3 regions of the Candidatus Arsenophonus phytopathogenicus genome follow, and region 1 is predicted to be linked to each of the others. Evidence: predicted binding sites of a transcription regulator. Region 1 holds the regulator's gene; each other region holds the start of a gene.
What was found. Region 1 encodes LexA, which represses DNA repair genes until DNA is damaged. Its sites were predicted from a motif close to TNCTGTATGTACATACAGNA; they were not measured.

Region 1 (3,219 bases):
TGGCCCTGCCGGCCAAAAATTAAGGTTGATACCTGCGGCGATATGAGGCGGAACTAAACCTTGATGATAAAGCACGTAAGATAATAATAGATAATCCATGTGACTACGATGAGAAGGAATATAGACAATTTCATGGCCATCTTGTGCTAATTGGCGTACACGCTCGGCGTGTTGCACATTAATTCCTTGATAGAGTCGATTCCATGTCCAACTAAGTACGCGGTCAGTAATGCGGATCGCTTCATAGGAAAAATTAGCGGCAATTTCTTCCATCATGGCAATCGCATTATGTTTTGCCTTCTCAAGGGAGATTTTTTTTGCTTTAGCTTCATCTTCAACTGCTTTTTCTATCGCTTTTGAAGTTAACAGTTTATTGAATAGATCTTGGCGTACAGGGAGTTTGGGGCCAACCGCAGCTAATCGTTGCCGTGAATAGTGAATTCGAGCTACTCGGGCAAGTTTATTGGCGATAATTTTATCAGTACCATATTCGCCAGCCATTTGGCGTAAAGAGACAGTGGGAGAAAAACGAACAAAACTGTCACGTCCTAGCCAGATAACGGCAAAGAATTTTTGGATACCATTCAGTAAACGTAACGGAGGTGCTGGCGAGTGGCCTTCTCGACCAGGCGCTCGACCGAACATTACTGATGCGGGTAGCATCTGAATGTTTAGCTCGGGATTATGGCAATGAAGATCAAGATAAGCAGTAAATGTTTTTACTGAATCTTTACGTGGATCTGGCGAATAATAACGAAATACACGCGGGCCATCATCGATAAAGACATAGGCAGGTAATTTAATTTCGTCTATTTCAATCGGCTCGAGTGGATCAGGTAAGCCAATAGAACAACATTGTTGCCGTAAGGTCAATAAATCTGTTTTAGAATGATAAGGTAATACATATAGAAAAGGATGTGTCGTATCAAGACGCAATTCTTTAATTGGATCTGCTGGTATGAGCTTACTTTTTACCAACAATTTCATTGGTAAATCTAATAGATTATAGTAAATTTTACGCCAAAATGACATAGATGAGCGATAGCCTCTTATTTGAATCCTACCAAAGCATATCAGAAATAGTAATTAATATCTGTTTAAAAGATAATAATTATATTAAATCCCACATTTATTTAAACCTAGAGAGTAAATTTTATGGCAAATCAAACAACCGGCTTAATCCGAATTATTAAAGCAACTGGTTATTCGCTGAAGGGGTTAAGAGCAGCCTGGAAGAGTGAAGCCGCTTTTAGACAAGAAGCAATTATGGTGGTTATTGCCATTATTGTGGCTTTTTTACTTGATGTGCAATGGATTGAACGGTTATTACTTATTAGCTCAATGGTATTGATCGCTATTGTTGAATTATTAAATAGTGCGATTGAAGCAGTGGTTGATCGAATTGGTACAGAATTGCATGAGCTTTCTGCTAAAGCGAAAGATATCGGCTCGGCGGCGGTTTTTATTTCAATTTGTTTAGCAATTTTTATTTGGTCAGTTGTAATTGGTAATCATTATTTCGTGAGCTAGTTATAAAAATAGGGTTTTACACATTTATTGGTTTTAAATCTTAATATACCTGTATATACTTACAGTGACAATGTGTGGATGCGAATAAATAGGGGGCGAAATGAAAGAATTAACGTTGAGGCAGCAGCAGGTCTATGATTTAGTGCGTGAACACATTTCGCAAACGGGTATGCCGCCGACACGCGCTGAAATTGCATCAAGTTTAGGTTTTCGTTCACCAAATGCAGCAGAAGAACACTTAAAGGCTTTGGCGCGTAAAGGGGTGATAGAAATTGTTTCTGGCGCGTCTCGCGGTATCCGGCTACTGCAAGAAGAACATGAGGATGAAGGATTACCACTTATTGGTCGGGTGGCGGCAGGAGAACCCTTACTTGCTCAAGAACATATCGAGAATCATTATCGGATTGATGCTATTATTTTTAGACCTAGTGCTGATTTTTTATTGCGTGTTAATGGCATGTCCATGAAAAATATTGGAATTATCGATGGGGATTTACTTGCTGTACATAAAACCCAGCAGGTACATAATGGACAAATCGTTGTAGCGCGTATTGATGATGAAGTGACGGTTAAACGCTTCAAGCAAGTGGGTAGTAAAGTTGAATTAATTGCTGAAAATCCTGAATTTGAGCCAATTATTGTGGATTTGCGGACACAAACCCTAACTATTGAAGGACTAGCTGTTGGTATTATTCGTAGTAGTAACTCATTTTAGTTAAACTTTTAGCTCTAATTAATTTTTTAAGTAAATTCAGCTTAATTTATTGAATATAATATTATTTCCTAGTTTGTTTGATTTTTTGATTGATGGGTATTAAGTAAACTATTTTTAAATTTTTATTGCTTTTTTAATAAAGGCCGGTTGTATGAGCCGCCGGCTTTTATATCACTATTTCAGCCTAATAATGCTTAGCTTTGACACTGTTTTTTCTCAATTTTGTTGCAGGGTAAACATAACCCATGGTTTTCAACAACGGTATGGGACAACTGGAAACCAGTCTGTTTGGCTAATTTTAAAATAGCAGTTTCTACCGCTTGGCCATTACTTTCGGCAACACTACCGCAATTATCACAAATTAGCATAACTGAGGTATGTTTAGGATCCTCAAAATGATGACAAATAACATAGCTATTTGTTGATTCTATCTTGTGTATAAAACCTTGTTCTAAGAGAAATTCCAGGCCACGATAAATAGTCGGTGGTTTAGCTTGAGGTTCAGAAATTCTAAATAAATCAAGCAAATCATAAGCACTAATAGTACAAGGTTGGGCTGCTATAAGGCGTAATACCTCTTCTCTTTGGGGTGTTAAACGTACATTACGCGCTTGGCATATTTTTTTTGCCTGGGACAGTATTTTTTCCTGATCTTGCTTTGTCATGAATTATCCTAAGGTGAAGATCATTATAATAATGACATTATCGTATTTATACTTTTTGATATCTACCATAGTTCTAAAATAAATAATATCTTTTACTATTTTGTAATAATGCTTTTTTATTTCCTGTTGCGATAAACTGATACTTAATTGGAAAATGGAATAAATATTGAGTAGAAATTAAGATTATTAATTTTGATTATCTAGTGAATTAATATAAGTTATTTAAATTAAGGGTTATAAAATGGATAACAAATTTTACTTGCGCTCACGCTTCCCTCTTTCACTGAGATTCTTATCACAATTCTATTA
Region 2 (3,219 bases), on a different contig from region 1:
CTAATATAATCGGTAATATATACAAAATAAAAAACTGCTGGAAAATGGTATGACGAGGAATAGTAATTTTGGCTTCTATCTCTTCTTTTGATACTTCAGTACCTTTCGCTCTTTCAAAAATAAGATGATCTTCAATACTTTTCTTTAATAAATTTCAATTGACGATTCATTCTGTTACCTTAAGCACTCAAAGCTTGACCAACAAACATTAAGAAAAATAGTAAAATAAAACCAAGATTAGCTGTCGAAAGTCCCATATGAGTACTGGTAATTGGTGAATTATGCCAAAAAAATTTAAAAAGACCGTGTTTTACCGTATAATAAGAGCCATAATTTTAATAAAATCATTGGCTACAGCATTTAAGACATCCCCTTGTAAACCTTGCTTTTCTGCTAGCAAAACTAATGAAACTACAGTAGACACCAGCGCTAAAGAAAAAATTATCCATCCTAAAACACACTTTGTAATAGCGATATAAAATGCTGTTTGATAATTCATTAAATCTCCTCATATTTTTTATATTACCATTTATATTAAATGATAAAATGTTATTAAAAACATATAAATGTTATTTTATCACTAACCAAAATAAGACCTCACCTACCTATATTAAAAGATTTCTTTATTTTAAATTGATAGAATTAAGCAACAAATCATGAATAATAGGAGTGCTTTTAATGTCTCATGAGCTATCTATCAAAGCTGCTATTTTTGACATGGATGGGTTATTGATTAATTCTGAACCCCTTTGGAGCCAAGCAGAAAAAGAAATTCTTAGTAAACTTGGCGTTAATACTTCAATTGCTAATCAACTTCCCGACACTCTAGGATTACGTATCGATCAAGTGGTACAACTGTGGCATTTAGCAGCCCCCTGGCAAGGAACCTCATTAGAAGAGGTGGAACAAAAAATTGTTAGACGGGTTATTGAACTTATAGAAGAACAACGACCTTTATTACCAGGTGTTAAACATGCACTTCAACTATGTCGGGATCATAATTTAAAAATTGGTTTAGCATCAGCTTCACCAAAGCACATATTAGAAAAAGTACTTACTATGTTTAATATTCGCGATTACTTTTCAGCCGTAGTATCAGCGACACCATTACCCTACAGTAAACCCCATCCAGAAGTTTATTTACAAACAGCGAAACTGCTAGCTATAGAACCAACACATTGTGTGGCTTTTGAAGACTCTTTTCATGGTATGATTGCGGTTAAAGCTGCACTTATGCGTAGTATCGTTGTCCCGCCAAAAGATCATTTCACTGATCCACGTTGGACATTAGCAGACGTCAAACTCAATACGCTGGCTGAATTAACAACTAAGCATATCGTTTAAATTTGATCAATTGGCAATAATTTAATGCATCAGTATACTGCCAAACTAATGCAATATCACTTATCTTACAAAAAATTGCTCTTATTATTTAATAAATAAGATATTTTTTTCGATTACACTACTCAAACTAAGCCAAAACTATTATACTTTGCAAACTGTATAAATAAACAGTTGGATATTATATGCTATGACTGCCACCGGGCATCTGTTTTTTTCAGTATCATCATTAATACTTGTGCATAAACTAGGAATAACACCTGAGTTTGCACATGGTGATTGGCTTCATTTATTAGCCGGTGCGCTACTTGGCGCATTGCTACCGGATATAGATCATCCATCCTCTTCTCTCGGACCCTTATTTCGTTTCTGTGCCAATGTGTCGTTTATGTGGTCACCGTGGTTTACTCGCATGGCTGCTCATTATGTTATTATCAACTCAATTGCCCAATAGTTACTGGCTTTCTGATGCCCTGATTCAAGCATTCTTATTAGGTTATTTTAGTCACTTAGTCGGGGATATGTTAACCGCGAAAGGGATACCTTTCTTATGGCCAGCAAAAATTTCTTTCTGTTTTCTTATCTTAGGTAATAATTCTAATCAAAGAGCAGAACATCCTATCGCCATATTATTAGCTATTTGTGCGATATTAATTCCATCGAACTACCAATTACCACTACGACCGCTGTTACAAGAAAAAAAAACGTCATTACATATGTAGTTAATGAATTAAACGATTTAATTTTATTCCATTCACGATGAAACATTATGGATATAAAATTGCATTTAGTTATAAGAAAATTATTTTTATTGCTGATAATATATAAGGGAAAATGAGTTTCATTGGAAGTTTTTCATCATCTTACTTCACCAATGACAAAGAATCTTATACCTGGAACAATAAACCGAGCTGGAGAATGGGTATGAATTTCCCTGTAATTCTAAATGTACTTATCTTTATCCTATTATTGCTGTTATTGGCCAAAATAAGCGCAGATGGATGGAGTCTATCAAAAAAAGTTTTTGTGGGTCTTCTTATTGGTACTGTTTTTGGTGTTGTTTTGCATTTAGTATATGGTATTAATAATCAAATAGTGCATGATTCATTATCTTGGTTCAATATTGTAGGCAATGGGTATGTGAAATTACTTCAAATGATTATTATGCCTTTGGTGTTTGCTTCCATACTAAATGCGGTAGCACGTTTGCATCAAACCTCTTCATTAGGAAAAATCAGTTTTTTCACCATTGGGATCCTTCTTTTTACAACAGCCATTGCCGCTCTCATCGGGATTATTATTACATATTGGTTTTGCTTAACTGCAGAAGGTCTGGTACAAACTAGTAGTGAAACTATTCAACTTGGGATAATAGAAAATAACTACATCCACAAGGTTTCTGATTTAACAATACCTCAATTAATATTATCATTTATTCCTAAAAATCCATTTGCCGATCTGGCAGGAGCTAATCCAACATCTATTATTAGCGTTGTTCTTTTTTCTACCTTTTTAGGCATAGCGGCTCTCCAATTAGCTAAAACTAATCCCGAAAAAGGTGAAAAAATATTATCTGCTATTGATATTTTTCAATCCTGGATCATGAAGCTGGTTCGGCTAGTTATACGGCTTACACCATATGGAGTAATGGCTTTAATGATTAAAGTTGTTGCTAATTCAAACCTACAAGATATTATTAAACTTGGCAGTTTTGTCATTGCTTCTTATTTAGCATTATCCTTAATGTTTATTGTCCATGCTATACTTCTTTCTTTCTCTGGCATTAATCCGATAAAATTTTTTAAAAAAGTCATTCCTGTATTAATTTTTGCATTTACTAGTCGTTCAAGTGCTGGCAGTATTGCATTAAACGTTGAA
Region 3 (3,219 bases), on a different contig from region 1:
ACGTTCTGAACGTAAAAATCCTTCTTTATCTGCGTCTAAAATAGCAACTAGTGATACCTCTGGCATGTCCAACCCTTCACGCAACAAGTTGATGCCCACTAAAACATCAAATAAGCCTAATCGCAAATCACGAATAATTTCGACCCGTTCAACGGTATCAATATCTGAATGCAAATAACGAACCTTTATGTCATGTTCTTGCAGATAATCGGTCAAATCTTCTGCCATTCTTTTGGTTAACGTTGTTACTAGCACTCGTTCATTTACCGCTGTACGCAAATTGATTTCAGATAACAGATCATCAACCTGGGTGGCTACCGGACGAACTTCAATTTCGGGATCGAGTAAGCCAGTTGGCCGGACAACTTGCTCAATAATTTCATTTGCCGATTTTTCCAATTCATACTTACCTGGCGTGGCAGAAATATAAATTGTTTGTGGGGAAAGTCCTTCAAATTCCTCAAAACGTAACGGGCGATTATCCAACGCCGAAGGTAAGCGAAAACCATATTCTACCAATGTCTCTTTACGCGAGCGATCACCTCGGTACATACCACCAATCTGTGGGATGGCGACATGCGATTCATCAATAACTAATAAACCATCTGCGGGTAAATAGTCAAACAATGTTGGTGGTGGTTCACCAGTTGCACGGCCAGAAAGATAACGTGAATAATTTTCAATACCAGAACAATAGCCCAATTCATTCATCATCTCTAAATCAAACTGAGTACGCTGTGTTAACCGCTGCTCTTCAACTAGTTTACTATTTTCCAGTAGTAATTTACGTCTTTGTGCCAATTCAGTTTTAATCTGCTCCATGGCTTCAAGGATACGCTCACGTGGAGTTACATAGTGGGTTTTAGGATAAATGGTAAATCGCGGTACATTATGTTGGATCTGTCCGGTTAAGGGATCAAAAAGCGCTAGCCGTTCTACTTCCTCATCAAATAATTCAACTCGTAACGCATATTGATCTGATTCGGCAGGAAAAATATCAATCACTTCCCCCCTAACTCTAAATGTTCCTCGCTGAAATGCTTGATCATTGCGGCTATATTGCAAATCAGCCAGGCGGCGTAAGATAGCTCGCTGATCAATAATCATACCTTTGGTCAAATGAAGCATCATTTTTAGATAGCTATCAGGATCACCTAAACCATAAATCGCTGATACCGAAGCAACAACAATAACATCACTCCTTTCAAGCAGTGCTTTAGTGGCAGAGAGTCGCATCTGTTCAATATGTTCGTTAATAGAAGCATCTTTTTCAATAAAGGTATCGGAGCTTGGAACATACGCTTCTGGTTGATAATAATCATAATAAGAAACAAAATATTCCACCGCATTGTCAGGGAAAAAATCCTTCATCTCACTATATAATTGTGCAGCCAACGTCTTATTGTGAGCCATTACCATTACCGGGCGGTTAACTTGCTCAATAACATTAGCGATAGTGAATGTTTTACCCGATCCGGTGACACCAAGTAAGGTTTGATGAGCCAATCCATCATTAAGACCTTCGATTAATTTCTTTATCGCTGCAGGCTGATCACCGGCAGGTTGAAATTCAGCATGCAATTTGAAGACTTTACTCATCTAACCCTCTCTACTAAAAATATTTCTTTATCATACTGGATAAAAAAACAGTTTCATAAACAACCAATTATTTACATATATTTATTATTTTAATAACTTAGTTATCCCCAAGCTTTTTTTACCTTGAATTATATTTTATGCTAATCAGCCAATGTAAAACTTTATTATATATCATTTCAGACTTGATTTTATATAACATGTTAATATTTATAAAATTTTAATTCAGAGCAGAGAATGGCATCAACTGCCCGCCAAGCCTCGTCCCATCTCGGTTAGCGTAACTTTTCTAGATTTAATACACAAAGTTATCCACAGGAATAGTGGATAACTCAAGAAATTCTTTTCAGCATCAATAGTTGTAAGATTTTCACTTGAGCATTGGCAAAAATTTTTGCCAAAAAATAATCACAAAAAAATTTTTTTATAAGCAAAAAAAGAAAAATAGCATTTCATTTATTGCAATTAAGCTAATTCAAGCAAAAGATGGCTAAAGCGGTATAACGCTTCAGCCGAAAAATTATTCCTATTACAGTAGGTTATCTAAATTGACAAATTTGCCAATCGAATGAGATTGCCTATTCGGCAAATGCGGAATAACTCCTAAACATGGCGCTGACAGCCGTTGCTGTAATGTTAACAAATAATCCTGCTGATATTGACCCGGTAAAACAATTTCATTAGCCACCCAGCCTGCCAATAATAAGCCACTTTGCTCAATGGCCTGTGCGGTTAATGTTGCATGGTTGATACAACCCAATTTAATGCCAACTGTTAATATCACTGGCAATTGCTGTTGTATAACCCAATCAGCCAAAGTGTGTTCAGCACAAAGCGGTGTATACCATCCACCAGCACCTTCGACGATAATCCAGTCAGCAGATTGTTTTAATTTATTTAATCCTGTATGCATTATCTGCCAATCGATAAGCTCCCCTGTTAGTTGACTAGCAATATGGGGTGACGTTGCTTGAGCAAAAACGATCGGATTAACATCATGGTAATTCAGTTTCACGCTACTATTTTTTCTTAATAACTGAGCATCTGAATTTCTTAAGCCAATGGTTAACTGTTCACTGCCTGAGGCTACCGGTTTATAGCCCGCTGTTTGATAACCCTGATCGGCAGCTGCTTGTAGCAGCGCACAGCTGACGACAGTCTTACCCACATCTGTATCAGTTCCAGTGACAAAAAAACATCTATTCACGATATAATATTCCATAAACCAGTTGATAAGTTAAGGGAAATTGCTGATTAATATGAGGATAATGATCAACCAGTTTAGCTAACTGGTTTTTTGTCATTAGACCCTGCTGCTGACGCCCATCCGTTAGATAAGTCGCGCCAATACCCTTTATAGATTGAAGTAAACAAGCAAATGTAGGGTAAGTTAAATGCCAGCAACGCTGTTCTAAACTATGCTGCCAATCACGACAAGCCTGCTTAATTTGTTCAAAAGCCATAAAAGAATTAATGTGCCGGTTATTATCAACTTTTTGCCAACACTGTTGTAGCTCTTGTAATGAGCCATCGACTAAAGTAGAAAAAGCAACAACCCCACCCTTTTTAGTAACACGATATAACTCACTTAATGGGGTAGATAAATTACTACACCACTGAATA

Region 2: a site for LexA is predicted at 1,498-1,517, ahead of AC01GB_RS15075 (metal-dependent hydrolase). Genes of this name have one in related genera too.
Region 3: a site for LexA is predicted at 1,633-1,652, ahead of uvrB (excinuclease ABC subunit UvrB). Genes of this name have one in related genera too.

The regions. Positions count from the first base shown of each region.
Region 1 covers NZ_JBUIOB010000017.1:475,131-478,349, reverse strand. Annotated here, with positions in the region: partial or broken gene plsB (glycerol-3-phosphate 1-O-acyltransferase PlsB) at 1-1,032, opposite strand, end outside; gene AC01GB_RS05835 (diacylglycerol kinase) at 1,156-1,530, shown strand; gene lexA (transcriptional repressor LexA) at 1,631-2,245, shown strand; gene zur (zinc uptake transcriptional repressor Zur) at 2,440-2,910, opposite strand.
Region 2 covers NZ_JBUIOB010000019.1:106,515-109,733, reverse strand. Annotated here, with positions in the region: gene AC01GB_RS15095 (YniB family protein) at 1-136, opposite strand, end outside; gene AC01GB_RS15090 (hypothetical protein) at 180-257, opposite strand; gene AC01GB_RS15085 (YniB family protein) at 311-499, opposite strand; gene hxpB (hexitol phosphatase HxpB) at 679-1,344, shown strand; gene AC01GB_RS15075 (metal-dependent hydrolase) at 1,532-1,795, shown strand; gene AC01GB_RS15070 (metal-dependent hydrolase) at 1,767-2,063, shown strand; gene AC01GB_RS15065 (L-cystine transporter) at 2,266-3,219, shown strand, end outside.
Region 3 covers NZ_JBUIOB010000019.1:43,139-46,357, reverse strand. Annotated here, with positions in the region: gene uvrB (excinuclease ABC subunit UvrB) at 1-1,599, opposite strand, end outside; gene bioD (dethiobiotin synthase) at 2,126-2,803, opposite strand; gene bioC (malonyl-ACP O-methyltransferase BioC) at 2,796-3,219, opposite strand, start outside.